DNA from 3 places in the Flintibacter sp. P01028 genome. Region 1 is predicted to be linked to each of the others. Evidence: predicted binding sites of a transcription regulator. Region 1 holds the regulator's gene; each other region holds the start of a gene.
The links. The regulator HrcA, encoded in region 1, represses chaperone genes, less so after heat shock. The targets are predictions, from matches to a motif close to TGTTAGCACTCNNNNNNNNNGAGTGCTAACA.
Positions count from the first base shown of each region.

Region 1 (9,482 bases):
CCTTGATGATGCAGAAGGAGTCCTTCAGATTCACATTGCCCAGCCGGATAGACTTGACCTCGGTGCCCGCCAGTTCAATGCCGGCCTCAAATTTCTCTTCCACGAAGTAATCGTGGTAGGCCTTGCTATTTTTGGCGACGACCTTGACCGCTTCGCCCACTGGGGACACCTCCTCTCCCTCAAGATCAGGGAACAACTATACCATAGGATAGCCCAAAAGGCAAGGAAAAAGTCAAGGATTGGGCCACAGTTTGGGCAGTTGGGAGTAAAAATTCCCCGATTCCTCCCACAGCAGCAGGAGAGAACCATGCCTCACAGACACCGTGGCCTCTGTGCCCAGAAACTCATTGCTGACCCCAATGGGGAAACTGCCCTCCATTTGATACTGGTCCAGCGGAAATTTGAGCCCAGTGAGGGTGACCCCTTCCGCTGTGCCGCTGTTGCAGAACACAGATAGATAGCCAGACATGGAAGCGGGGAAGGTGAGGGAACTGTTCCGGAGGGCGGTGGCCGCTGTTTTTTCGCCTGCCAGGAATCCGTGGGCCCCTTGGGTAGTCAGCCAGTCCAGCAGCTGGAGGTTGCCAAGGGTGTGCTCCAGCCGGCCGCCCACGCCGCCCAGCAGAACGAATCGCCGGTAGCCCAGCTCCAGACCCTTACGAAGAGCGTAGACCATGTCAGTATCATCCTTCTCCGCTGGGAGCTGGATCACGTTGGGATGGGAGGGGGTGCGGCCCAGGGAATCAAAGTCGCCCACCACAAGGTCAGGCGTGACGCCGTAGGCCATCAGGGAGTCATAGCCACGGTCGGCGGCGATGACGTAGTCCCCCGGAGCGGGGTAGGGGCGCAGAGAGGGGGACAGGGACATGGCCCCCACCACATAACAGATGCGTTGGTTATTGGTCATGATAAAACCTTCTTTTTCAGAGAGCATAAGAGGCCCGGAGAAGACCGGGAGAACCCTTGAGCGATTTTTTCTCATTATACCACAAAGAGGTCTCCTTGTGGAGAGTATATTCCTGGAGAAGAAAAAATAAGTGTATCCAGGGAAGTTGTGCGGATAGGACCGATATAGAGAGAAAGTCCGGCAGCCCACTGGTCAGAGCCGGTCTACGCCGCCTTGACTTTCCTCCAGGCAGACGGTAGAATGAAGGATACTTTGAACAGATACAGACTGGGGTGGATCAGGATGATACATTATTTGGATAATGCGGCCACCACGCCGGTGCGGCCGGAGGCGGTACAGGCGGCGGTAGAGGCGATGACCAAAGGCTGGGGCAACCCCTCGTCCCGGTATGAACTGGGGACCAAGGCGGCCGCCCGGATGAAGGAGTGGCGGGGGAATGTGGCCCAAGCCCTGGGCTGCCTGCCGGAGGAGCTGTTTTTTACCTCCTGTGGCACGGAGGGGGACAACTGGGCCATCCAGTCTGCCCTGGAGGTCAATCGCCGCCGAGGAAAGCACATTATCACCACCGCCATCGAGCACGCCGCTGTGCTGGAGCCCTGCCGGGAATTGGAGCGCCGGGGCTATGAGGTGACATACCTGGAGCCGGACCGCCAGGGTAACATCACTGCCGCCCAGGTGGAGGGGGCGATGCGGCCGGACACGGCGCTGGTCTCCATGATGCTGGTTAACAATGAACTAGGCGCCATCCTGCCTGTGGGGGAGGTTGCCCAAGTCATTCGGAGGACTGGCTGCCCGGCTCTGCTCCACTGTGACGCGGTGCAGGGATTTTTGAAAATACCTTTTTCCCCCAAAAAACTGGGTGTAGACCTGCTGACAGTCAGCGGGCACAAGATCCACGCCCCTAAAGGGGTGGGGGCGCTCTATGTTCGAAAGGGGCTGAAGCTGCCTCCCCTGATCTGGGGCGGGGGGCAGGAGGAGGGCCTTCGGTCGGGTACTGAGGCCACAGCTCAGATCGCGGCGTTCGCCGCCGCCGCCCGGCTGGGGCGGCAGACTCTGGAGGAGGACATGGCCCATATGGCCCGGCTGAAGGAAGAAACCGTTCGGCGACTGGCGGAGGAAGTGCCGAAGGCGAAGCTGCTGGCCCAGGGGGGCGCTCCCCACATCCTAGCCATCTCCCTGGTGGGTTATAAGAGCGAGGTGGTGGTCCGCTTCCTGAGTGACCGGGGGGTATATATCTCCTCCGGCTCCGCCTGCCACAAGGGGAAACCCAGCCACGTCTTTGCCGCCCTGAAACTGCCCAAGGGGGAACGGGACGGGGTGCTGCGGATCAGCTTTTCCTACGATACCAAGCAGGAGGACGTAGACGCCTTAATTGAGGGATTGAAAGGGGCATCGGAGAAGCTGTTCCCATCCCTGTCCTGAATGAGAAACAACGAAAAAGGAGCGTTTCCATGTTTGCCTATATGCGGAGAGGACCGAATTTTTATAAGGAGGTCGCTGCTCTGGCCGCGCCTATCATCCTCCAGGATATGATCACCAGCACCCTGAGCATGGCGGACACCTTTATGGTGGGGCTGCTGGGGGAGGAGCCGATGGCGGCGGTTACCCTAGCCAATATTCCACTGTTTGTAGTGCAGCTTTTTATTTTTGGAGTGCAGAGCGGCTCCACGGTCCTGTTGAGCCAATACTGGGGCAAACAGGACATGGAGTCTATCAATCGAATCTATGGGATGGCCCTGTGGCTGGTGATGGCAGTATCGTCTCTGTGCTCGGTGATTCTGCTGATCTGTCCGGTAGAATTTCTCAGCCTCTTTGGCAACGACCGGGCGGTGGTGGAGCTGGCCGCCCAATATGGCCGGCTGGCGGGGCTGTCCTATGTATTCAACGCCTTTTCAATGACTTATATTGCAGCCTTCCGCAGTATGGAGCATCCCCAACTGGGAATGTACATTCTGGCTACCTCTATGGCAGTGAATACCTTTTTGAACTGGGTATTTATTTTCGGAAATCTGGGAGCGCCCGCACTGGGAGTTCAAGGGGCGGCTCTGGCCACCCTCATCGCACGCGTTTTAGAGGTTGTCATCGTGGCCTGTCACATGGCTAGGAATCGGATCTTCCGGGTGCGGTGGAGACTGGTCCTGCGGCCAGGAAAGCGGCTGGCCCGTCAATTTCTGATGTGCAGTGGGCCAGTGGTGCTGAATGAAACCCTGTGGGGGCTAGGTACCTCTATGTATCCCACAGTCATGGGACATATGGCGGGCAGCACGGAGATACTGGCCGCCTATACACTAGCAGGAAATGTAGAGAAAATATGTAAGGTAGTTTCCATGGGACTTGCCTCTACCGCGGCGATTATCATTGGCCGGGAGATCGGTGCCGGACATAAGGACAGGGTATATGGAGTGGGACTCGCCCTGAACACCTTGGCCGCCGTAGGAGGCGCGGCGCTGGGATTGGCCCTGTGGCTGGTACTGGTTTTCCTGGCGCCTACCTATGTGTTCCCGCTGTTTAAGCTCTCGGCAGGAGCGGCGGCCGCGGCCACTATGATGATTACTCTCCAGGCGGTCATCATGCCGCTGAAGGATTTTAACAGCGTGAATATTGTGGGAGTCCTCCGGGGAGGGGGAGATGTGCGGGCCACTACGCTCATTGACATTCTCCCGCTCTGGCTGGTGGCAGTGCCTATGGCCGCTATATGTGGGCTGGTGTTGAAGACGGGGATCTTTTGGGTCTACCTATCCCTGGGGGTAGAGCAGTTTTGTAAGTGCGTCGGGGGAGTGTGGAGATTAAGGAGCGGCAAGTGGATTCGAGACTTGACCCGCTCTGGAGCACTGGAATAAGGAGGAACAGGACATGAAAGTTGCCGTATTAATGGAAAATACTGCCCAGGAGGGATGCGGTCTGGTGCCGGAGCACGGCCTGTCCCTGTATATCGAATATCGGGGGAAGAGGCTGCTGCTGGATGGGGGCGCCTCAGGACGGTTTGCCGACAACGCCCAGAAGCTTGGGGTGGACCTGGCGGATGTGGACCTGGGGGTGCTGTCCCACGGCCACTATGACCACGCCGACGGCCTGCGCCGGTTCTTCCAGCTCAACCAGAGAGCCAAGGTCTATGTCCGCCCCCAGGCCGGAGGGCCCTACTTCTCCATGACAGAGGAGGGACCCAAATTTATTGGCGTCCACCGGGATATCTGGGAGGGGGCCAGAGAGCGGCTTGTCCCAGTACCGGGACCTATGGAGCTGCTGGAGGGCGGGTGGCTGCTGCCCGACGGTCCAAAGGACCCGGCCTTTATGGGAAAGGCGTCTAACCTGGTCTGCAAGCGAGGGGAGGATGACTTTTTCCCGGACGATTTCAGCCACGAGCAGTCCCTGGTGCTGGAGGGGGAGCGGGGACTGGTGGTCTTCAACTCCTGCAGCCATGGGGGCATCGTCAACATCGTGCGGGGCGTGTTGGACCAGCTGCCCGGAAAGCGGGTGCACGCCGTGGTGGGCGGACTGCATATGTATGCCAAGGGGGGGACTGGCATGAACTGCTCGCCGGAGTATGTACAGTCGGTGGCTGACGCGCTGAAGGCCCTGGGGGTGGAGCGAATCCTGACCGGCCACTGCACCGGACAGCCAGCCCTGGAGCGGCTGACGGAATACTTCGGTCCCGGCTGTCAGGGACTGTATACCGGCCAGGTGTTTACCCTATAAAAAAGAAACATGACCGCCTGTCTATGGACAGACGGTCATGTTGTTTTCTCCTCTAAGGTGGAGAGATATTGGAGCAGAATCGTTTCCACCAGGTTGGAGAGCGAGCGGTTCTCCAGCTGGGCCTGGGCGCGGAGGCGTTCTACCATGTCCTCATGAAAACGAAAGCTGTAATTCTTTTTTTCGATTCCCATAAAATCACCTCATATCTAGTGTAATACATTAGAAACATTTGTCAAGAGCCGGAGCTCTTAGCAGCAAAAGATAGAAGATGCAAAAAATTGGCGGGATTCATTTGTTTACAACAAATTCATAAAGTGCCTATTGACAATTCTGCCCCCCGGTGGTACATTATCTTTAGCACTCAGGAGTATTGAGTGCTAACGAAATGATCAAAGCGCAAGCAGGCCGGCATGAGGATATAAGACGAAGGGTCCGCGGAGCGGAGCTGTCTTGAGCCGGAACGGCCGGAAGCGCATGCCGAGATAAAAGGAACAGGGGGGGGAAACATGGAGCTGACGGATAGAAAAAGACGGATTCTTCGGGCCATCATTGAAACCTATATCGCCACCGCCGAGCCTGTGGGGTCGAAAATGGTAGCGGAGCGGGCCGGACTGGATGTGTCCAGTGCCACCATCCGGAACGAGATGGCTGATTTGACTGATATGGGCCTTTTGGAGCAGCCCCATACCTCCGCCGGACGGGTACCCTCCGCCGCGGGCTACCGGCTGTATGTCAATGAGTTGATGGGTCATCAGCAGCTGACCATGCAGGAGACTCAGCGTATCAACGAGGCGCTGAACCTGAAGATGGAGGAGCTGGATCGAGTGATCGACCGGGCGGGAAAGGTCCTATCCCAGTTCAGCGACTATCCTGTATTTACCATGGCCGCCCCCGCGGAGCGGATCACCGTCAAACGCTATGACCTGCTGAAAGTGGAAGAAAACGCCTTTATCGCCGTGGTCATGACGGACAACTCCATCGTTAAAAATAAACTCATCCATATCCCTGAGGAGGTTTCTGACACCCAGCTCCAACTGCTCTCCGCGGTTCTGAACAGTTCCTTCGTGGGACTGACCCAGGAGGAGATGGAACAGACCTTGGACAAGATGGAGACCCGCACCGCTCCAGGCGCCTTTGAGCTGATTGCCCTGGTGGTGGACTTCGCGGTGGAGATCCTGTCGGAACAGAGCAGCCAAAAGGTCCGAACTACCGGAATCACTCACTTGCTGGAACACCCGGAATACCGAAGCCTGGACAAGGCTAAACCTCTGATGAACTATCTGGCCGAGGAGAAGGATGTGGCCCGGCTGCCTGTGACAATGACCGGCGGCCAGAACATGAACATCCTGATCGGGCCGGAAAATGTCAGTGACGCGCTGAAGGACACCAGTGTGGTCATGGCCAGCTACGACATTGGAGAAAATATGAAGGGCGTCATCGGAGTGGTTGGACCCACCCGGATGGACTACGCCAAGGTCACCGCCCGCCTGTCCTATTTTGCCGACAGCCTGACCCGGATGTTCGGCAAGGGAGAGTTACCCCCGGCAGAGAAAACAGATACACAGGAGCCATAAGCAGGAAAGGAGCGCCGCATCGTGAGCGATAAAAATAAAAAGAAGCAGGCCCAGCCTGAGCAGTGTCAGGAGGATATTCGGAAGGAAGAGGCTGTGGAGCCTGAGGAAGAGGCTGTTCGCACGGAACAGGAGGAGAAAGGGGGGCCCCAGGAGGCCGGCGAGGCCGCCCAGGAGGACCAGAAATCAGGGGAGGCACCCAAGGAGGAGCCCTCCGGAGAGGGGACCGCACCCCTCGACGACCGCTTTCTCCGCCTGGCCGCGGAGTACGACAACTACCGAAAGCGGACCGCCAAGGAGAAGGAGTCCATCTGGAACGACGCCAAGGCGGATACCGCCGCCGCGTTTCTTCCCGTCTATGATAACCTGGAGCGGGCCTTGAAGCAGGACACCGCCGACGAAGCCTACAAAAAAGGGGTGGAGATGACGATGAACCAGCTGAAGGAGATCCTTTCCAAGCTGGGCATCACTGAGATTCCCGCCCTGGGCCAGCCCTTTGATCCGAATCTCCATAACGCCGTTATGCACGTGGAGGATGAGAGCTTGGGCGAGAACGTAGTGGCCGCCGTGTTCCAGGCCGGCTTCCAGTGCGGCGAGAAGGTCATCCGCTTCGCCATGGTGCAGGTGGCCAATTAGGGGAACGGAACCGAGGTGTGCGGCTTATTTTCAAAAGCCGATGGGATTAAAGGAGGAAAACAGTGAAAAGAAATCAGCCCTGCAAGCAGTGCTGTAAAGCGAAAACCTGTGATGCTGTATCCTATACCCTGCTGCTCGCTGGGGGCCTGCTGGCCTGGTGCGCCGCACTCTACGCCATCGGGCCGCTGTTCCTATTTTAACTTTGTAAACATGAATGTCATATATTTAGGAGGAATGAATTATGTCTAAGATCATCGGTATCGATTTAGGTACGACCAACAGCTGTGTAGCGGTCATGGAGGGCGGCGACGCTGTCGTCATCCCCAACGCCGAAGGCAACCGCACCACCCCCTCTGTGGTGGCTTTTTCCAAGGACGGCGAGCGTATGGTGGGTCAGGTGGCCAAGCGCCAGGCCATCACGAACCCCGACCGGACCGTCATCTCCATCAAGCGTGAGATGGGCTCCGACTACAAGGTGAACATCGATGGCAAGAAGTATACCCCCCAGGAGATCAGCGCCATGATTCTGCAGAAGCTGAAGGCGGACGCCGAGGCCTATCTGGGCACAACAGTCACCGAGGCCGTCATCACAGTCCCCGCCTACTTCACCGATGCCCAGCGCCAGGCCACTAAGGATGCTGGTAAGATCGCCGGCCTGGACGTGAAGCGGATTATCAACGAGCCCACCGCCGCTGCTCTGGCCTACGGCGTAGACAAGGAGACCGCCCAGAAGGTCATGGTGTATGACCTGGGCGGTGGCACCTTCGACGTATCCATCCTGGATATCGACGACGGCGTCATCGAGGTGCTGGCTACCGCTGGTAACAACCGCTTGGGCGGCGACGACTTCGACAAGTGCGTCATGGACTGGATGGCCGCGGAGTTTAAGAAAACTGAGGGTGTGGACCTGACCGGCGACAAGGTGGCCATGCAGCGCTTGAAGGAGGCTGCTGAGAAGGCCAAGATCGAGCTGTCCGGTGTCACTTCTACCAGCATCAACCTGCCCTATATCACCGCTGATGCCACCGGCCCCAAGCACTTGGACCTGACCCTGACTCGGGCCAAGTTCGACCAACTGACCGCTCACCTGGTGGAAGCCACCAGCGGCCCTGTGAAGCAGGCTCTGTCTGACGCCGGACTGAGCGGAAGCGATTTGTCTAAGGTCCTGATGGTGGGCGGCTCCAGCCGTATTCCCGCGGTTCAGGAGATGGTAAAGAAGCTGACTGGCAAGGAGGGCTTCAAGGGCATTAACCCCGACGAGTGCGTGGCCTTGGGCGCCGCTCTCCAGGGCGGTGTGTTTACCGGCGACGTGAAGGACCTGCTGCTGCTGGACGTCACCCCCCTGTCCCTGGGCATTGAGACCATGGGTGGCGTGATGACCAAGCTCATCGAGCGTAACACCACTATCCCCGTAAAGAAGAGCCAGACCTTCACTACCGCCGCTGATAACCAGACCTCCGTAGAGGTCCACGTTCTCCAGGGCGAGCGTGAGATGGCCCAGTACAACAAGACCTTGGGCCGCTTCCACCTGGACGGCATCGCTCCCGCACGCCGGGGTGTGCCTCAGATCGAGGTTACCTTTGATATCGACGCCAACGGCATCGTGAACGTGTCCGCCAAGGATATGGGTACCGGCAAGGAGCAGCATATTACCATTACCTCCTCCACCAATATGTCGAAGGACGACATTGATAAGGCAGTCAAGGAGGCTGAACAGTTCGCCGCCGAAGACGCCAAGCGGAAGGAAGAGGTGGACATCCGCAACAACGGGGACCAGATGGTTTATCAGACAGAAAAGACCCTGGAGGAGATGGGCGATAAGATCCCCGCTGGAGATAAGGGCAAGGTGGAGAGCGCGCTGAACCACCTGAAGGAAGTCTTGAAGGGAAATGACACCCAGGCCATCAAGGAGGCCACCGAGGCTCTGACGAAGGAGTTTTACGCAGTTAGCGAAAAGCTGTATGGCCAGGCGCAGGCCGGCCAGCCCGGCCCCGGCCCCGATATGGGCGGCGCCCAGGGCGGCAGCGCCGCCGGCCCTGATGTGGTCGATGCGGACTATGAGGTCGTGGACGACGATCAGAAGTAATAGAAATCTATGGTCCGCGCGGGCGGGGCGTCGCCCCGCCTGCGCGCCGTTGTGCCTGTTCAAAAGAGTGAAGGGTAAAGAGTGGAGAGTGAAGATATGGTCATTCACTCCGGGCATATACGCCGCAGACCTTATCTCCGCTCTTCACGTTCCACTCTGAACTCTGAAACAGAGGTGATATCATGCCAGAACAGAAACGAGATTATTACGAGGTCTTGGGCGTGTCCAAAGGGGCCTCGGACGAAGAATTGAAAAAAGCGTACCGTAAGCTGGCCAAGCAGTACCACCCCGACATGAATCCGGGGGACAAAGGGGCAGAGGCTAAATTCAAAGAGGTCAACGAGGCGTATGAGGTCCTGTCCGACAAGGAGAAGCGGGCGAAGTATGACCAGTTCGGCCATGCGGGGGTAGACCCCAATTTCGGGGGTGGCGGCGGCTTCGGCGGCTTCGATATGGGGGACATCGACCTGGGAGATATCTTTGGCTCCTTCTTCGGCGGCGGCTTCAGTGGCTTTGGTGGTCAGCAGCAGAGAGCTAATGCCCCGCAAAAGGGAGAGAGCCTGCGGGCTAATCTCTCTGTCACGTTTGA
Region 1 is NZ_JBHEVC010000004.1:20,240-29,721, reverse strand. Features, by position in the region: gene smpB (SsrA-binding protein SmpB) at 1-160, opposite strand, end outside; gene ACEVJK_RS08845 (thiamine diphosphokinase) at 233-904, opposite strand; gene ACEVJK_RS08840 (cysteine desulfurase family protein) at 1,187-2,326, shown strand; gene ACEVJK_RS08835 (MATE family efflux transporter) at 2,356-3,744, shown strand; gene ACEVJK_RS08830 (MBL fold metallo-hydrolase) at 3,758-4,600, shown strand; gene ACEVJK_RS08825 (hypothetical protein) at 4,636-4,791, opposite strand; gene hrcA (heat-inducible transcriptional repressor HrcA) at 5,107-6,174, shown strand; gene grpE (nucleotide exchange factor GrpE) at 6,196-6,807, shown strand; gene ACEVJK_RS08810 (hypothetical protein) at 6,870-7,007, shown strand; gene dnaK (molecular chaperone DnaK) at 7,049-8,893, shown strand; gene dnaJ (molecular chaperone DnaJ) at 9,076-9,482, shown strand, end outside.

Region 2 (9,482 bases), on a different contig from region 1:
AGGGTGCAGACGAAAGTCTAAAGCAGGCTGAGTACATCTCCGCTGCCAAGCAGACCGACACCCTTCTGGAAGTCAAGACTGGCGCCGCCGACGCCGCCGTACTGGACTTTGTACTGGCCGGCGCTATGGTGGGCCAGGGGGACTACTCCGATCTGATGATTATCCCCGATCTGCAGCTGTCCGTGGAGGAGTACGGCGTCGGCTTCCGCAAAGACTCCGATGCGGCTGAGAAGGTCAATGAGGCCATGCAGGCGCTCATTGAGGACGGCACTTTGAATACCCTGGCTGAGAAATATGACTTGGCTGAACTGCTGCTGGCCAATCAGTAAAAAGAAAAGACACGGCGACCAGACCGCAAGGCAGGGGGGAGCGATCCCTCCTGCCCTGTGCTGTGTTTGATGGGAAGGCAAAGGAGAGAGAACATGAGTTTTCAGACTGTGAACGTCATGCTGGGGAAGAGCTTTTTGCTCAACTGCCAGATATTCTTCGTGACACTGTTGCTGGCGCTGCCGCTAGGGCTGATCGTGTCCTTTGGGTCCATCAGTCGCTGGAAGCCGTTGAGCGGGGTCTCCCGGCTGTATGTCTATCTGATGCGCTCCACCCCACTGATGCTCCAGCTGGCCATTGTATATTATTTGCCCGGTTTTTTGAATCCTGGACATATGCTTCCCAGGATGACGGCTGCTTGTCTGGCCTTTGTGCTTAATTACGCGGCCTATTTCTCAGAAATTTTCCGGGGCGGTATCCAGGGCGTACCCAGAGGGCAGCAGGAGGCTGGACAGGTGCTGGGCATGACAAAGGGCCAGATTTTTTACCACGTCACGCTCCTCCAGGTCATCAAGCGCATCGTCCCGCCCATGGGAAATGAGATCATCACCCTGATCAAAGACACCTCTCTGGCTAACTTTATCATGGTAAAAGAGGTCATCGCCATGGCGAAGGAGTTTGGAAACAAGGCTATGATCTGGCCATTGTTCTATGCCGGTGTGTTTTTCCTGGTGTTCAATGGACTGGTCACATTTCTGTTGAGCCGGACAGAGAAAAAGCTGGATTACTTCAGATGAGGAGGCGCTGAAATGGCTGTTTTACAGGTCAAGAATATCGAAAAGCACTTTGGGGCCACCCGTGTGCTGGAGGACATCAGCTTCGAACTGGAGCAGGGCCAGGCCCTAGCCATCATCGGCTCCTCCGGCAGCGGAAAGACCACGCTGCTACGCTGCCTAAATTTTTTGGAAACCCCGGATCAGGGACAGATCCTGGTCCAGGATAAGGTCCTTTTTGACGCCGCTGACCCCTCTACCCAGAGGGAGAGCGAGATCCGCAAGAAAAGGCTCCACTTTGGGATGGTTTTCCAGTCATTTAACCTCTTTCCCCAATACACCGCGCTGGAAAATGTGACCCTAGCCAGCCAGCTTCTGGCCAGGGAACGTCCCGATTTTAAGGAGAAAAAAAAGGAGATCTACGCCCAGATTGAGAAAGATGGCCGGGAACTGTTGGGCAGGATGGGGTTAGCCGACCGGGCTGGCCATTATCCCCACCAGCTCTCCGGCGGCCAGCAGCAACGGGTGGCCATCGCCCGGGCGCTGGCTCTCAAGCCGGATATTCTCTGCTTTGACGAGCCTACCTCTGCCTTGGACCCGGAGCTCACCGGCGAGGTGTTGAAGGTTATCCGCTCCCTGGCGGAGCAAAAGACCACCATGATCATCGTCACCCATGAGATGGCCTTTGCTCGGGATGTGGCTGACCAGGTCATCTTTATGGATGGGGGCGTCATCGTGGAACAGGGACCTGCCCGCCAAGTCATTGAGCACCCTGCGCAGGAGAGGACCCGCCAGTTTCTTGCCCGATATGCGGAGAGCTGAATGGAAAAATAGAAGAGGGGCACAGCCGCGGCTGTGCCCCTCCTCTGTTTTTGGGGATAAATATGGGGGAAATTCCTATCTTTGGAGCTGTTAGGGGCAAATCGACCTGATGAAATGAGGAATCGAAAACTCAAAGCACAGTCAACTGGCCATCCCTGACATCAACAGACAGATGGGCACCAGGCTCTACCTGATCGGCTATGATCTTTCGACCGATGAGGGTCTCCACTGTGTGCTGGAGATAGCGGCGCAGGGGGCGAGCCCCGTAGATGGGGTCATAAGCCGCGTCAATGATATGGGACTTAGCGTCGGCAGTCAGCTCCACGGTGAGCTGCTGATCCGCCAGGCGGCGGTTCAGATTGGCCACCAGAAGGTCAATAATATGGGTGACGTTATCCTTTGTCAGCGGCTTGTAGAACACAATTTCATCCAAACGGTTGAGGAACTCCGGGCGGAAGGACCGCTTGAGCAGCTCGCTCACTTGGTTCCGGGCCTCCTGACTAATCTCACCGTCTGAGCCGATGCCGTCCAGCAGGAACTGGCTGCCCAGATTGGAGGTTAGGATGATGATGGTGTTCTTAAAGTCCACCGTTCTTCCTTGACTGTCCGTAATACGACCGTCATCCAATACCTGAAGTAATATATTGAATACGTCAGGGTGAGCCTTCTCCACCTCATCAAAAAGGATGACGGAGTAGGGCTTTCTCCTCACCGCCTCCGTGAGCTGGCCGCCCTCCTCATAGCCCACATATCCCGGAGGGGCGCCGATGAGCCGGGACACGGAGAATTTCTCCATATATTCGCTCATGTCGATGCGCACCAGGTTCTTTTCGCTGTCGAACAGGGCTTCGGCCAGAGTTTTGGCCAGCTCGGTCTTACCTACGCCGGTAGGGCCCAGGAACAGGAAGGAGCCGATGGGCTTGCTGGGGTCGGCGATCCCGGCCCGGCTGCGCAGGATAGCCTCGGATACCAACCTCACTGCCTCGTCCTGTCCTACCACCCGCTGGTGGAGGATATCCTCCAGGTGGAGCAGCTTGTCCCGCTCCCCCTCCATCAGCCGGGCCACCGGGATGCCGGTCCAGCGTTCAATGATGCGGGCGATTTCCTCCTCGGTGACCTTGTCCCGCAGGAGAGAGCGGGCCTTGCCCTCGTTGGCGATGCTCTCCTCCGCCTCCAGGGCTTTCTTCAGCTCCGGGATGCGGCCATATTGCAGCTCGGCGGCTTTCTCCAGGTCGTACTCCCGCTGGGCTTTCTCCAGGGCGGCGTTGGCCGCCTCCAGCTCCTCCCGCAGCTTCTGTACCTTGCCGATGGCCCCCTTCTCGTTGTCCCACTGGGCTTTCTTGGCCTTGAACTCTTCCCGCATATCGGACAGTTCCCTCTGAATCTCAGCCAGATGCTCCTGGGACAGCTTGTCGGTCTCCTTCTTCAGGGCGGCCTCCTCAATCTCGTGCTGGATGATCTTCCGCTGGATGATGTCCAGTTCAGTGGGCATGGAGTCCATCTCGGTGCGGATCATGGCACAGGCCTCGTCCACCAAGTCGATGGCCTTGTCCGGCAGGAAGCGGTCGGTGATATAGCGGTTGGACAGGGTTGCGGCGGCAATGATAGCCCCGTCCGTGATTTTGACCCCGTGGTACACCTCATACCGCTCCTTGAGTCCCCGGAGAATGGCGATAGCGTCCTCTACTGTGGGCTCGTTAACCATCACGGGCTGGAACCGACGTTCCAGGGCGGCGTCTTTCTCGATATACTGCCGGTACTCGTTGAGAGTGGTGGCGCCGATGCAGTGGAGCTCGCCACGGGCCAGCATGGGTTTGAGCAGGTTGCCTGCATCCATACTGCCCTCAGTCTTGCCAGCGCCCACAATAGTGTGCAGCTCGTCAATGAAGAGGATGATGCGGCCCTCGGACTTTTTGACCTCGTTGAGGACGGCCTTCAGCCGCTCCTCGAACTCCCCCCGGTACTTGGCCCCGGCCACAAGGGAGCCCATGTCCAGGGAGAAGATCGTCTTGTCCTTCAGGGAACCGGGCACATCTCCCTTGACAATCCGTTGAGCCAGACCTTCAGCGATGGCGGTCTTGCCCACGCCGGGCTCGCCAATGAGCACAGGGTTGTTCTTGCTCTTACGGGAAAGGATGCGGATGACATTCCGGATTTCATCGTCCCGGCCGATGACCGGGTCCAGCTTGTTCTGGCGGGCACGCTCCACCAAGTCGGTGCCGTATTTCTTCAGGGCGTTATAGGTATCCTCCGGGTTGTCCGAGGTCACCCGTTGGTTGCCGCGGACGCTGGCCAGAGCCTGCATCACCTTCTCCCTGTCCACATGGTAGGTGCGGAATAACTCCTTTAAGGCACTGTCAGGCTGTGCCAGCAGACCGAGGAAGATGTGTTCCACTGAGATGTACTCGTCCTTCATGGCCTGGGCCTCTTGCTCCGCGCCGCGGAGGGCCCTGTCCACATCCTGGGACACATAGACCTTGTCCGCTTCCCGGCCGGACCCGGACACTTTAGGCAGTTTCTGGACCTCACCCTTCACTGCCGCCTCAAAGCTGGGAACAGTCATGCCCATAGCGGCGAGCAGCTGGGGAATGAACCCCTCGTTGTCACTGACCAGGGCCAGCAACAGGTGGGGCTGCTCGATCTGCTGATTGCCGTATTCCTGGGAGATGTCCCTGGCCCCCTGGATGGCGGCCAGGGATTTTTGAGTAAATCGATCCATATTCATGAAAAGAAACCTCCTTTAACTTTGGTTTCAAGATTGTCATAAATTAGCACTTGACTGAATTGTTTGCTAAAACAAAAATACACCAACCTGAGATATTTTGCAAGAAAAAATTTGACGCTCGCTGGCTGGCGTATACACCGGCACCCCCAAAAAAGGGCAGGCTCTGAAGCCTGCCCTTCCTTCTGGTCACTGAATGGCGATCCTTCTGCTTTGAGGCTGTATCTCAGCCATCTTAGGCAGAATCAACGTCAACACTCCGTTCTCATAGGAGGCTCGGATAGCGTCCTCCTGAATGCCAGAGGCATCAAAGGAGCGGACAAAAGAGCCGACCCGGCGCTCCCGGCACAGGTATTGGCCCTGGTCGTCCCGCTTCTCCTGCTTTTCCTCGTGCTGGGCAGAGATGGTCAGGACGCCTTCCTTCAGCTCCAAATGGATATCCTCCTTTTGGAAGCCAGGCAGTTCAGCTTCCAAAAGGAAGTGGTCACCCTCATCCCGGATATCGGTCCGAAAGGCGGTGGGCTGGCGGTTTGCGGGAGGGAAGAAGCTGCGCTCCAGGTCATCAAAAATCGTGTCTAGACCGCCGTGATAGCGGCCAAAGGGGATCATACTGTACATCATAAGAAACTCCTTTCTGAGGTGGGGGTCCGATCTCAGCGGCCCTTCCTGCCTCACTTAACTTTGGTCCTAGTATATCGTCCAAATGTGAACAGTTCTTGCACACTTTGTGTATAAATTGTAAATATTAGCACTCTTATTATTTGAGTGCTAATATTGGAGTGTTGTACCAACCAAAAAAGTGTGCTACAATATTTATATTCTTTCCCAGAGGAAAAAATTTATCAATGACCGGGAGGATGAATCATGAAAGTATTGATCTTAGGGCCGAAGGCACGCTATGAGGCCTATATGCCGGAGTTTGTTGCACAGCTGCCCTTTGAAACGGCCTACTGTTCTCTGGACCAGTCCCCACAACAGGCGGCGCGGGAAAACGCTGATGCCCAGATCCTGTTCACCGACCCCATCGTGGACGTGACGGGAGAACTGATGGACCTGATGCCCGGTCTGAAACTGATTCAATCGGAGGGGGTGGCCTACAACCGGATTGATCTGGAGGCGGCCAGGGCCAGGAACATTTTTGTGTGCAACAATAAAGGCTGCAACGCCGCTTCAGTGGCGGAGCATACGGTGATGCTCATGCTCATGGCTCTACGTCACGGTATTACTGGCCACAACGCCCTTCGGGAAGGCCGTCAACGCGAGATGAAGGAGGCGGTCATGGCCTCCAACTCTCCGGAGTTGGGTCTATCCACTGTGGGCTTGGTAGGGCTGGGGGACATCGGTACCGCCACAGCCAGGCTGCTGGCTCCCTTCGGCTGCAAGATGTACTACTACACCGCCCACCGCCGTCTACCCCAGGTAGAGGAAGAGCTGAACGTGGAATATCTCCCACTGGAGGAGCTGGTGTCCCGGTGCGACATTGTATCTCTCCATTGTGCAGTTACCCCGGAGACCACTCATATGGTGGACAAGGCTCTGCTAGACAAGTTCAAGCCGGGAGCCATTTTAGTGAACACCTCTCGTGGCCTGTTGGTGGACAGCCTGGCCGTCCGGCAGGCCCTCATCGACGGCCGACTGGGTGCCATCGCTATGGATGTCTTTGAACCGGAGCCCACTCCCGCTGACCACCCCCTGGTGGACCTCCCTCCAGAGGTCGCGGATCGGGCCATCTACTCGCCCCATCTGGGCGGCAATACCGGCGGCTCCTTCCACCGGGCCCACACCAATATGTGGACCTCGGCCCAGCTGGTGCTGGAGGGGAAGCGGCCCAATTTTATCGTCAATGGGCTGTGAGAAAAAAGAAAAGAGGACCCGGTACACCACTGTACCGGGTCCTTTTTTGTTGAGAGGGAAAGCTTAACTGTGGGCATGAGCCAGCTTGGGAGCCACTTCAGGCTGGGGCGCTCTGGGCGCGGGGGACTCCTGATGAGTCAGGCCCTTGGCGTTGGCCAGCATCAGCTTGATGCGGTTCTCCTGGTTGATCTTGGTGGCGCCTGGGTCGTAGTCGATGGCCACCACGTTGGAGTAGGGGTACTCGTCCTTCAGCTTGCGGATCATACCCTTGCCCACGATGTGGTTGGGCAGGCAGCCAAAGGGCTGGGTACACACGATATTATTGGTGCCGGAGTGGATGAGCTCCAACATCTCGGCGGTGAGGAGCCAGCCCTCGCCCATCTTGTTGCCGTCGCCCAGATAGCCATGGACCAGGGAGTGGAGCTCCTGGAAGGTGCCGGGGGCACGGAAGCGGCCGGACTTCTTCAGAGCGGCGATCATATCCTTCTGACAGCCCTCGATATAGGACATGAAGGCCCGGCAGGCGGCCTTCTTGATCCACTTCCCGCCGTACAGATCCACATCGGCCACCCGGTTGTAAATCTTGAAAATAATGAAATCGGTCAGGCCGGGGACTACGGGCTCCACGCCTTCGGAGAGCAGGAACTGCTCCAAATTGTTGTTGCCCAGGGGGGCGAACTTCACATAGATTTCCCCAACCACGCCCACACGAATCTTGGGTTCACCCTGGACAGGGATGGAGGCGAAGTCGGCGCAGATCTGGTCAAAGAGAGCCCGCATCTGCCCTCGGCTCATGCCCTTCCCACTCTGGAAGCCGTCTACCAGCTTCTGAGACCAGTGGGCGATCATGGCGTCGGTCTTTCCCTGCTCTACTTCATAAGGGCGGACCTGATTGGCCACGTTGACGATGATGTCTCCATACATCATGGCAAAGACCGCCTTGCGAATGAAGGGGAGGGTCAAGGAAAAGCCGGGGTTCTTCTCCAGGCCGGACAGATTGACGGAAACCACAGGAATATAGCCCATGTCCGCTTTCTCCAGAGCCTTGCGCAGCAGGTGGATATAGTTGCTGGCCCGGCAGCCGCCGCCAGTCTGGGTGATGAGCAGGCCCACCTTGTGGGGGTCATAGCCGCCGTGCTTCACCGCGTCGATGAGCTGGCCGATGACCAGCAGAGCGGGATAGCAGGTGTCGTTATGGACATATTTCAGGCCTTCATCCACAATGCCCCGGTGGTTGGTGGTGAGCATATCCACCTTGTAGCCCTCACACTCCAGCAGCTTCTGCATCATGCCGAAGTGGACGGGGAGCATCTGGGGCATCAGGAGGGTATACTCCTCCTTCATCTCCTTGGTGAACAGCAGACGGCCAGTTTCGTCATAAACTAATTTTGCCATAAAAAAGTCCCTTTCTGAAAAGAGTGGAGAGCGGGGATTCAGTGTCCGGCTCCGCCGGGTGATTCAAAACCTGTTCGCCTTCAACGAACACAATATCTCCAAGCTTTACACCTAGAAATACTCAACTCTGTTTTCTGGCTTCAATGGCGGCCATCAGGCTCCGAATGCGGATCTTGACGGCGCCCAGGTTGCTGATGTCGTCGATCTTCAACTGGGTGTACAGCTTGCCGCCGTCCTCCAGGATGGAGCGCATCTCGTCGCCGGTGATAGCGTCGATGCCGCAGCCAAAGGATACCAGCTGGATGAGCTCCATATCCGGCTGGGTGCACACATACCGGGCGGCGTTATACATCCTGGCGTGATAGGTCCACTGGTTGAGAACATGGCGGGGAGCCTTATCCTCCAGATAGGCCACCGCATCCTCGGTGACCAGAACAAAGCCGTAGGAGGTGATAAGATCGTTGATACCGTGGTTGATCTCCGGGTCCATATGGTAGGGGCGGCCAGCCACCACAAGGATGGGGCGTCCCTCTGCCCGCGCCTGGGCGATATACTCCCGGCCGCGGGCCCTTAGATCCTCCTTATAGGCATCGTAGGCCGCATAGGCGGCTTTGACGGCGGCCACAGTCTCCCGCTTAGGGATTTGAAACTCGTTGAAAAACCACTCGCTGGCTTTGCGCTCGAAATCCTTGGGGCGGTGAAGGCCAAAGTAGGGGTAGAGGAACCGGGTCTTTTTCAGGTCGGGTACGTTGGCGGCCAGCAGTTCGGGGTAGTAAGCTACCACCGGGCAGTTGTAGTTGTTGTCGCTGACACCCTCGTCAAAGTTATAGGGCATACAGGGGTAGAAGATGGCGTCCACGCCCTCCTCCACCAGCGCCTCCACATGGCCGTGGAGCAGCTTGGCGGGGTAACACACGGTGTCAGAGGGGATTGTGCGTTGGCCCTTGAGATAGAGCTTGCGGCTGGACTGGGGGGAGAGGACCACCCGGAAATTGAGTCGTGTGAACAACTCGAACCAGAAGGGGAGGTTCTCATACATATTCAGGCCGAAGGGAATACCGATTCTCCCTCTGGAGCCATCTCCCTGCCCCGTTCCATGGAGGGAGCGGAGGTGGTCGTATTTGTAGCGCATCAGGTCGGGCAGATGGCTGGGCTCCTCCCCCAGAGGACGGGAGCACCGGTTGCCGGAGACGAAGCGCCGCCCCCCGTCAAAGGAGTTGACGGTGAGGGAGCAGTGATTGGTGCACAGGCCGCAGGTAGCGGGTCTGGCGGTGTGGGAGAAACGGTCCAGAGCCTCCCGGCCCAGCAGATGGCTCTTGTCCAGGTGCAGGTCACGGGCAGCCAAAGCGGCGCCGAAGGCGCCCATGATGCCCGAAATCACAGGACGGGTCACATTGCGGCCAAGCTCCTGCTCAAAGGCCCGGAGCACCGCGTCATTGAGGAAGGTGCCTCCCTGGACCACAATGTGTTGTCCCAGATCGTCGGCGGAGGCGGCCCGGATAACCTTATATATGGCGTTTTTCACGATGGAGGTGGACAGACCGGCGGAGATATCTTCCACGCTGGCCCCGTCCTTCTGGGCCTGCTTGACGCTGGAGTTCATGAACACAGTGCACCGGGAGCCCAGATTTACCGGATGTTGGGAGAAG
Region 2 is NZ_JBHEVC010000001.1:528,000-537,481, reverse strand. Features, by position in the region: gene ACEVJK_RS02610 (transporter substrate-binding domain-containing protein) at 1-329, shown strand, start outside; gene ACEVJK_RS02605 (amino acid ABC transporter permease) at 423-1,064, shown strand; gene ACEVJK_RS02600 (amino acid ABC transporter ATP-binding protein) at 1,077-1,862, shown strand; gene clpB (ATP-dependent chaperone ClpB) at 1,993-4,587, opposite strand; gene ACEVJK_RS02590 (Hsp20/alpha crystallin family protein) at 4,774-5,205, opposite strand; gene ACEVJK_RS02585 (2-hydroxyacid dehydrogenase) at 5,449-6,438, shown strand; gene ACEVJK_RS02580 (2-hydroxyacyl-CoA dehydratase) at 6,502-7,833, opposite strand; gene ACEVJK_RS02575 (acyl-CoA dehydratase activase-related protein) at 7,955-9,482, opposite strand, start outside.
Region 2: a site for HrcA is predicted at 5,328-5,358, ahead of ACEVJK_RS02590 (Hsp20/alpha crystallin family protein). Genes of this name have one in related genera too.

Region 3 (9,482 bases), on a different contig from region 1:
TGCTGACGCTCTGCCGGGATACGCCCAACTTCTCCGCCAGGTCCAGCTGGGACAGCCCACTGCCTGTGCGCAGCTCATAAATCTTTTGAGATAGCTCCATCCTGGTTTGCTCCTTCTGATTTTAGGTTTGATACAGGCCTGTTTTATGGTATGATTATAGAGGAACGAGGGACAAACGGCAACCAATCTCCCTTGGAAATTCGCGCAACCGGCGGTTGCGCGACTGGATTTTTTCGAAAGGAGCCCCATTATGGCCAAGAAAAACACCCGAAATACCAAGGGACGAATCATCGAAGCGGCCTGGCGTCTGTTTTACCGCCAGGGCTATGACGACACCACCGTGGAGGAGATCATTGCCGAGTCAGGCACCTCCCGGGGGTCCTTCTACCATTATTTTGAAGGGAAGGACGCCTTACTGTCCACGGTGTCCTACCTCTTTGACCAGAAGTATGAGGAACTGATGGCTACCCTGGACCCGGATGGAAACCGCTTTGACCAGCTTATGTACCTGAACCGGGAGCTGTTTGCCATGATTGAAAATTCTGTCTCCCTAGACCTGCTGGCACGGTTATACTCCTCCCAGCTGATCACCCGGGGGGATAAGCATCTGCTGGACCACAACCGTACATATTACAGGCTGCTGCGGCAGATCGTCCTCCAGGGCCAGGAACGCGGGGAGCTGCGGGGAGATGTGACAGTGAACGAGATGGTACGGGTGTACGCCCTGTGCGAGCGGGCCCTGATTTATGACTGGTGCCTGTCAGGTGGGGACTACTCCCTGCTTCAGTATGGAAAGACCATGATGCCCCGTTTTTTCCGGGACTTTCGTGCGGAGGAAGAAAATTTGTAGAATTGTATAAAATTTTAATTCATAAAATGTATAGTAGATAAATAAAGCAATACCAGAGCTTTTATGAAATTCTATGGAAGCATATTCCGGAGTTTATTCTATACTCTGTTCTGTATTTTATTCTGTTCTGACTTGTGGTAGAATACCCATACTGCCCCCATGGGGGACATCGCCTTTCCGGGGGGAGCCGGAAGGGCGGCTGTGTGTAGTAAGGGCGTAACTGCCAAAAGGAGAGAGCGTATGACCACTGAACAGATCTGTATTATGGCCACCATCATCGCGTACCTGTGTTTTGTCATCTTTACCGGGGTGATGATCGGCCGACGTTCCAAAAAGAGTGCCGAGGGCTTCTACTTAGGAGGCCGGGGCATTGGCCCTCTGGTCACCGCAATGAGCGCCGAGGCCAGCGACATGAGCAGCTATCTGCTGATGGGCATCCCAGGCCTGGCCTACTTATCTGGTGTAGCCGATGCCAGCTGGACCGCGATTGGATTGGCTTTCGGTACTTATTTGAACTTCCTTCTGGTGGCGAAGCGGCTGCGCCGGTACAGCGTCCGCTTGGATGCCATCACCATTCCCAGCTTCATCTCCAAGCGGTATGGGGAGAAGAAGCCCGTCATCATGTGCATCTCTGCTCTTGTTATCCTCATTTTCTTTGTCCCCTATGTGGCCTCCGGCCTGGCGGCCATCGGAAAGCTGTTTAACAGCTTGTTTGGCTGGGACTATATGGTGGCCGTGGTCATCGGTGCCATCGTCATTATCAGCTATACCTCTGTAGGTGGCTTCAGCGCCGTGGCCACCATGGACTTGATTCAGTCCATCATCATGACCATAGCCCTGTGCATTATCGTCATCTTTGGCGTGGTCCAGGCGGGCGGTTTTGACGCCGTTATAGACCATGCCAAGACACTGCCCGGCTTCCTGAGCTTTGGCCAGACGTATAACGAGGCCACCGGTCAGGCCGAGCCTTACGGCCTGCTCCGTATCGTATCCATGATGGCCTGGGGCCTGGGCTATTTCGGGATGCCCCATATTCTGGTGCGTTTTATGGCGATCCGGGATGAAAACGAGCTGAAGCTGTCCCGCCGAATCGCCTCCACCTGGGTGGTCATCTCCATGGCTGTGGCTGTGTTCATTGGTATTGTGGGCCACGCCGTCTCCTCCGCCGGGCGTATCCCCTTCCTGGAGGGCAGCGCCACGGAGACCGTCATCGTCCAGCTGTCTAACCTGCTGTCCAAGTATGGCATCTTCCCCGCTGTCGTGGCCGGGTGTATCCTGGCCGGCATCCTGGCGGCCACCATGTCCACAGCCGACAGCCAGCTTCTGGCCGCCTCCTCCGCCTTTTCGGAGAACATCGTCCAGAATGTCTTTGGCGTCAAGCTGACCAATAAGCAGAACATGCTGATTGCCCGGCTCACTGTGGTGGTCATCGCCGTCATCGCCATCTTCCTGGCCGCTGACCCGGACAGCAACGTGTTTAAGATCGTATCCTTTGCCTGGGCCGGCTTCGGCGCCACCTTCGGCCCCGCTATGCTGTGCGCCCTGTTCTGGAGGCGGAGCAACCGGCAGGGCATCATGGCCGGTCTGGTGGTGGGCGCTGTGATGATTTTTGTATGGAAATTCCTCATCGCCCCCATCGGCGGCATCTTCAATATTTATGAGCTGCTGCCCGCCTTTGTCTGTGCTACCATTGCCATCGTGGTGGTATCCCTGTTGACGCCCGCCCCGGAGAAAGCGGTGCTGGACGCCTTCGATGACTATAATCAGTAACTATAATAAAACTTCCCGCTGCCAAGCAGCGGGAAGTTTTTATGTCAGTTTTCCTGTTCTTTGGGCTCCCCCTCGATTTCCTCTCCCTCCTCGTCCCGCTTTCGCAACCAGGCGGATACCAGCAGGGTGATGGGGATGGCGGCGCCGAATAGGATAATCTGAAGGGAGCGTGTGAAGTCCCTGCCCACGAACATCCAGGCGACGGCTCCGCCGTAGACCAGGGGGACAATGCAGCCCAAATACCAGTTGGAGGAGCCTCTGCCCCTTACCCAGGCCTGGATGACTACGGCGGCAAAGGCGAGGGTAAAAATGGCCCAGGAATTCACGACAAAACGCTCCTTTCAGTAGTAAAGAGTTACTCCAGATTCAGCTTGTTTTTCAAGATATAGCTGGTGACTAGGAACGTGAGGACGGTGGGAATGAGAAGAAGGAGGATGCCAAGCCAGTAGCCCAAGTGGCTGCTCAAATCCATCCCGTAGAGCCAGTTCAGCGCATCCATATGGTGCAGAGAGCTGGTGACAACGCTGTCCAGAATGTTGAGGAGGAAGAATGCGATTACGCTCATCAAGATTCTGCGCTTAGAGAACAGATGGCCGATGGCCATAGCCAGATAGAAAGTCATGAACATAGCGGCGCACATGACCAGCATCAGCAGAAGGAACTCCAGAAAATAGACGATGGTATCGGGATGCTGGGTCAGGCTGCGAAAGATGGTCTGCCACAGCTCAGTGTCAAACAGTTCCTCCCAGTCCAGAGGCATCATCAGGAACATTGCGGCAAAACCCACGATGCCGTTGACCACGGTGGTGGCAAGGGCACAGATCAGCTTGGACAGGACAAGCTGCCAGGACTTGACGGGGAGGGTGTGCATCAGATAGCCCTCGTCTCCCAGAAGGCCCTTGTAAAACCGGGTGAGGACGAATACGGCGGACAGAATGACCAAGGTAAAACACACGCCTATGAACAGACCCATGGAGATGACGCTTACCCACTGGCCAAAGGCGCTTTCACCGGGGTTGGTGGTGCCGAAGAGAGTGAAGCGGTTGACCAGAGCCAGGATGAGGGCAGCGGGCCAGACAATGCGGAAGGTTTTCCACATGGAGCGGAAGTCGTATTTCAAAAGTTTGCCGAACATTAGTACAGACCTCCTTCCAGGGGCTGGGCCTTAAAAATCTCGCGGAACAGGGCGTCCACGCTCTTGCCCTGCCGCTCCCGGATGTCGTCCACTGTGCTGTGGAGCATAATCCTGCCACTTTTCAGAAAGATCACCTCATCCAGCACCTTCTCAATATCGGCAATCAGATGGGTGGAGATCAGGACAGTGCCATCCTCGTTGTAGTTGGTCAAAATGGTGTGCAGGATAAAGTCACGGGCAGCTGGGTCTACCCCGGCGATGGGCTCATCCAGCAGATAGAGCTGGGCCTTCCGGGCCATGACCAGCACCAACTGGACCTTTTCCTTGGTGCCCTTAGACATGGATTTCAGCCGATCCTTCGGCTCCACGCCTAGACTGCGGCACATGGCAAGGGCCTTATCATAGTCGAAGTCCTGGTAAAAGTCCCGGAACAGGTCAAACAGGTCGGTGGCCTTCATCCAGTCGGCAAAGTACATCCGGTCGGGCAGATAGCTTACCTGGGCCTTGGTTGCGGGACCGATATGCTGGCCATTGATCTCTAGGGTGCCAGTGGTGGGCTGCAGCAGACCGCACAGCAGCTTGATCAGCGTGGTTTTCCCGCTCCCGTTGGGGCCGAGCAGCCCAACGATCCGGCCACGGCCCACTTCCAAATCCACTCCGGACAGGGCGACCTTTGGACCGTAGGCTTTCGAAAGCCCCCGGCAGACGATCAAATGTTCACTCATGTATGCTCCTCCTTCAGCATCGCCGTGGCCTCTTGCTGGGAGTAGCCCAGCTCTGCCATGGCGTGATAGTATTGGTTGACGACCACATGGGCCTCCGCCCTCCGTACCGCATCCAGTATAGCGGTGTCTTGGGTGACCAGCCGCCCCGCCGTCCGGTCCGCCTTGGCCAGACCGTCCTGCTCCAGCTGGGCCAGGGCCCGCTGCATAGTGTTGGGGTTGACCCCCGCCTCCGCCGCCAGCTCCCGCACTGGGGGCAGCTTGCTCCCAGGGGGATAGACCCCGGTGATGATGCGCCGGGTCATTTGCTCGGCCAGCTGGAGCCAGATGGGCCGGTCGTCATTGAGTTTCCATTCCATAGAGGCTCCCTCCTTGTACTATTGTATTAAGTGATTAGTACAATAATACATTCTGAGGGATTTGTCAAGCCCAAAATAAAAAATTTGTGTCTATTCTGATTTGTTACCTATGTAACGGGTTTGTAGCCGCTTTGAAAGGAAATAGAGATGTTTTTCTGGGAGTAGGCGGTATAATAGTGTATCATGCCTGCATTTTCCCTTAGTCGAGGGCTTGGAAAAAGAGGTTCCAAACAGGACACGCCTTGTTTGATAAGGAGGATTACAATGAAACAATGGAAAAAACTGCTGCCCGCCCTGCTGTCGCTGGCCCTGCTGGTTTCCTGCGGACCGAAAAGGCCGGGCACCGACACCTCGGTCGGGGATGTGTCCGCCCCTGGCACGGCGGCCCCCTTTGTATTCACCAGAGACAGCCTGCCCCGGCTGGATGGCTCCACCTCCACAGCGCCCATGGCCCAGGCCATGTGCGCGGTGCTGCTGGGGGAGGGGCGGGAGCAGGTGGCCGACCTGGTCCAGTTCTCCCGGACCACCCAGTCGTACCGAAATTTGATGGCAGGTGCCGCTGATTTGCTGTTGGCCGCCGAGCCGGCCCCAGAGGTGGCCCAGGAGTTGAAACAGGAGGGGGAGTGGCTGCTGACTCCCTTTGCCACGGACGCGCTGGTGTTTGTGGTCAACGAGGACAATCCGGTGGACAGCCTGACTACCGAGCAGGTGAGAAAGATATACACCGGCCAGATCACCAACTGGAAGGAGGTGGGAGGAGAGGACCTGGACATTATCCCCTTCCAGCGCAACAGCGAGGCTGGGAGCCAGACTCTGATGGAGAAGCTGGTTATGGACGGTCTGGAGATGATGGATGCCCCGGAAGCCTGGGTGCCCGACTCCATGATGGGGCTTCTGGAGGCGGTGCGGGAATATGACAACTCACCCTCCGCCATCGGCTACACCGTGTACTACTACGCCAATGATATGGAGATGGCCAAGGGGCTGAAGGTGCTGACCATCGACGGGGTGTCCCCCTCGGCCGAGGCCATTCAGGCTGGGGAGTACCCATTTTTAAACCCCTACTATGTGGCCATGGCCAAGGACCGGCCCCAGGACGACCCCACCCATATACTGTATGACTGGCTGCTGGGGCCAGATGGCCGGCGGCTGGCGGAGGAGCTGGGCTATGTCCCCGCCTCTGACGCTGGGGAGCCCCTTATCCCGGTAGAGGTGGACTGGTCAAAGCTGGATGAGCAGGAAAAGCCTCTGCCTGATATTGGCGGCCGCTGGTATCAGGAGCGTGTGGAGCAGCTTCGCCCCAGCCAGGAGTATGGTCAGCTCGTCCCCTTCGAGGGGGCGGCGGGCTACTTCTCCTGGCAGGCGGACAACTGGCCGGAAACGCTGATAGGGCTGATGACCACTGGCGGCAAGGTGGTCATGGACCCGGTGTGTAGCGAGATCAGCCGGCTGTATTATACAGATGACGCCGGGGACAGCCAGACCCTTCCAGTGTGGGAGCTGGAGAAGGGGGACCCGGAGCGGGGCAGCCCCGGTAACGGCGCCCTTATCGCCCTGGCAGCGCAGGACGGGAGCTGGGTCACTGAATTTAGGTACTGGGGTGTTAAGGGAACTCCGGTGGGTATTTTCGCGGGGGATGGGCACAAGCTCTATCTGCTGCGTCAGGAGGATGGAACAGAGAAGGCCTCCTGGTCATGGGACCAGCTTGGCATCGCCCGCCCGGAGAGCTTCCCCTGGTTTACCGGCGATGCATATGAAACCGCCCAGTGGTACGATGGCGGATTTTTCCTGGGCTGCTGGGGAGAGAACTGGGATAAAGCCCTTTTTTTGGACCCGGAAACGGGAGAAGTGACCGCTCTGGCTGCTCAGGATTGGTATGATAGGATACAGAAGCGATATCAGGACACTCTCTGGTGGGACAGCAAAACAGACGGCCAGGGCCAGGTCACTCTCACCTATGGGACGGACAGCTTTACCTTCCCCTCCCCCCTGCCGGAGGAGGAATTTCCCTATGTGACCGGCGGGGACCGGGTGATCTTCAACGATACCCAGGGGGACCGGTGCGCTGTGTCCCTGCTGAACGGACAGGAGGTCCTGCCCGCCCAGGACGGCCAGGTAGAGGCCCTCCAGGGGGATGAGGCCAGCTGGCTGGCGGTGCGGAAGGACCAGGGCAGACAGTGGAACATCTACGACTGGAAAGGAGAGCTGTCCTGCACCCTGGAGGGGGAGGAGGAGAGCTGGCTCTCCCTGTCCGGTCCCCTGCTGGAGCTGCGCTGCCGGAACTATACGGCCTATTATGAGCCGGAGAGCGGTACCTGTGTGTTCCGTACCTGGTTCTCCCTGGGGGACCGGGGCGGAGAGGCCCAAGAGCCCGCCGGCTGAGAATTGTAAATAATTTTTGAACCCTATTGCATTTTCCGCCTGACTGCGCTATCATATGGTTAGCACTCGGATATAACGAGTGCTAACCATTTTGTTTTCAAAAAATTTTTCATATACGGAGGCAGAAAATCATGGCAAAGAAGCAGTTTAAGGCCGAATCCAAGCGGCTGCTGGACCTGATGGTCAACTCCATCTATACCCATAAGGAGATCTTTCTCCGGGAGCTGATCTCCAACGCCAGCGATGCCGAGGACAAGCTGGCTTACAAATCGCTGACTGACGACACAGTAGAAGTAAAGCGGAAGGACCTGAAAATTACCATCGTCCCGGACAAGCAGATGCGCACCCTGACCATTTCGGACAACGGCATCGGGATGTCCAAGGAGGATTTGGAATCCAACCTGGGCACCATAGCCCGCAGCGGCTCCGGCCAGTTCAAGGCCGGACTGGCCGAAGACGACAAGGCCGCGGACAAGATCGACGTTATCGGCCAGTTCGGCGTGGGCTTTTACTCCGCCTTCATGGTGGCCGATCAGGTCACCGTTATCTCCCGTGCCTGGGGGAGCGAGGAGGCCTGGATGTGGCAGTCTGACGGGGCCGACGGCTATACTGTGACCCAGTGCGAGAAGGACGCCCCCGGTACAGATATCATCATGCATATCAAGGCCAGCGGCGAGGATGAGAACTACGACCAGTATTTGGAAACTTATAAATTACAAGAGCTTATCAAGAAATACTCCGACTATATCCGCTATCCCATTGTCATGGAGGTAGAGGACTATAGGAGGAAGGACAAGCCCGCTGACGCCCCCGAGGACTACAAACCGGAATGGGAGACCGTCAAGGAGTGGAAGACCCTCAACTCCATGGTCCCCCTGTGGCAGCGGCAGAAGTCCAAGGTGAAGCCGGAGGAGTACAACGCCTTCTATAAGGAGAAATTCGGAGATTGGCAGGATCCCCTGGCCGTCATCCACACCAGTGCTGAGGGGGCTGTGACCTATAAGGCCATGCTCTATATCCCCGCCCAGACACCCTACGACTTCTATACAAGGGAGTATCAGAAGGGGCTCCAGCTCTATTCCTCCGGCGTGCTCATCATGGACAAGTGCGCCGACCTGCTGCCCGACCACTTCCGCTTCGTGCGGGGCGTAGTGGACTCCGCCGATTTTTCCCTGAACATCAGCCGGGAGGTGCTGCAGCACACCCGTCAGCTAAAGGTTATCGCCACCGCCCTGGAGAAAAAGATCAAGTCCGAGCTGCTGAAGATGCAAAAGGAAGACCGGGAGAAGTATGAGAAGTTCTGGGCCGCCTTCGGCACCCAGCTAAAATACGGAGTGGTGGCGGAATACGGCGCTCACAAGGAGATGCTTCAGGATCTGCTGCTGTTCTGGTCCTCCAAGGAGGGCAAGAACACCACCCTGGCCGCCTATCAGGACCGCATGCCTGAGGACCAGCCTTACTACTACTACGCCTGCGGCGAGAGCGTGGACAAGATCGCCAAGCTGCCCCAGGTGGAGCGCATCATGGACAAGGGTTATGAGATCCTGTACTGCACCGAGGACGTGGATGACTTTGTCATGAAGGCCCTGGGTGAGGTGAACGGCAAGCAGTTCAAATCTGTCAGCGATGAGGACGCCCTCCCCCAGACGGAGGAGGAGAAGAAGGCGGCCGAAGAGAAGGCCGAAGCGGGTAAGGATGTGCTGGAGGCGGTGAAGGAGGCCTTGGGCGACCAGGTGAAGAACGTCCGCGTCTCCTCTATCTTGAAGTCTGGCGCCTGCTGTCTGTCAGCCGACGGCCCTGTTTCTTTGGAGATGGAAAAGTATATGAGCAAGCTGGAGGGGAGCGACCACCCCAAGGCCGACCGGGTACTGGAGCTCAACCCCGATGCCGCCCCCTTCGCCGCCATCAAGAAGGCGGTGGACGCTGGGGATAAGGATACTGTGGCCAAGTATGCCAAGCTGCTCTACGGCCAGTCCCTGCTGATGGCGGGCCTGCCTCTGGAGGACCCGGCGGAGTATGCCCAGATGGTTTGCTCTCTGATGGTCTAAGGACGAAACGATAAGAAAAAGCCAGCCATGGAGGTTTGCTCCATGGCTGGCTTTCTGCTGTTTGGAGGGCCCGTCAATTCACAGTCAAGTAGTCAGCGGACACATAGCCGATGGCGGCCTGTCCGGCCCGGTTGAGATAGAGGACCTGATACCACCCGGCCTCCTGGCCCAGAATTACCACACAGGTCCCGTTGTCCAGCCCGCCGATGACGGGCC
Region 3 is NZ_JBHEVC010000003.1:332,434-341,915, reverse strand. Features, by position in the region: gene ACEVJK_RS08445 (helix-turn-helix domain-containing protein) at 1-100, opposite strand, end outside; gene ACEVJK_RS08440 (TetR/AcrR family transcriptional regulator) at 251-850, shown strand; gene ACEVJK_RS08435 (sodium/proline symporter) at 1,091-2,620, shown strand; gene ACEVJK_RS08430 (hypothetical protein) at 2,665-2,946, opposite strand; gene ACEVJK_RS08425 (hypothetical protein) at 2,976-3,755, opposite strand; gene ACEVJK_RS08420 (ABC transporter ATP-binding protein) at 3,755-4,480, opposite strand; gene ACEVJK_RS08415 (GntR family transcriptional regulator) at 4,477-4,836, opposite strand; gene ACEVJK_RS08410 (PstS family phosphate ABC transporter substrate-binding protein) at 5,101-7,218, shown strand; gene htpG (molecular chaperone HtpG) at 7,350-9,266, shown strand; gene ACEVJK_RS08400 (phosphodiester glycosidase family protein) at 9,340-9,482, opposite strand, start outside.
Region 3: a site for HrcA is predicted at 7,276-7,306, ahead of htpG (molecular chaperone HtpG). Genes of this name have one in related genera too.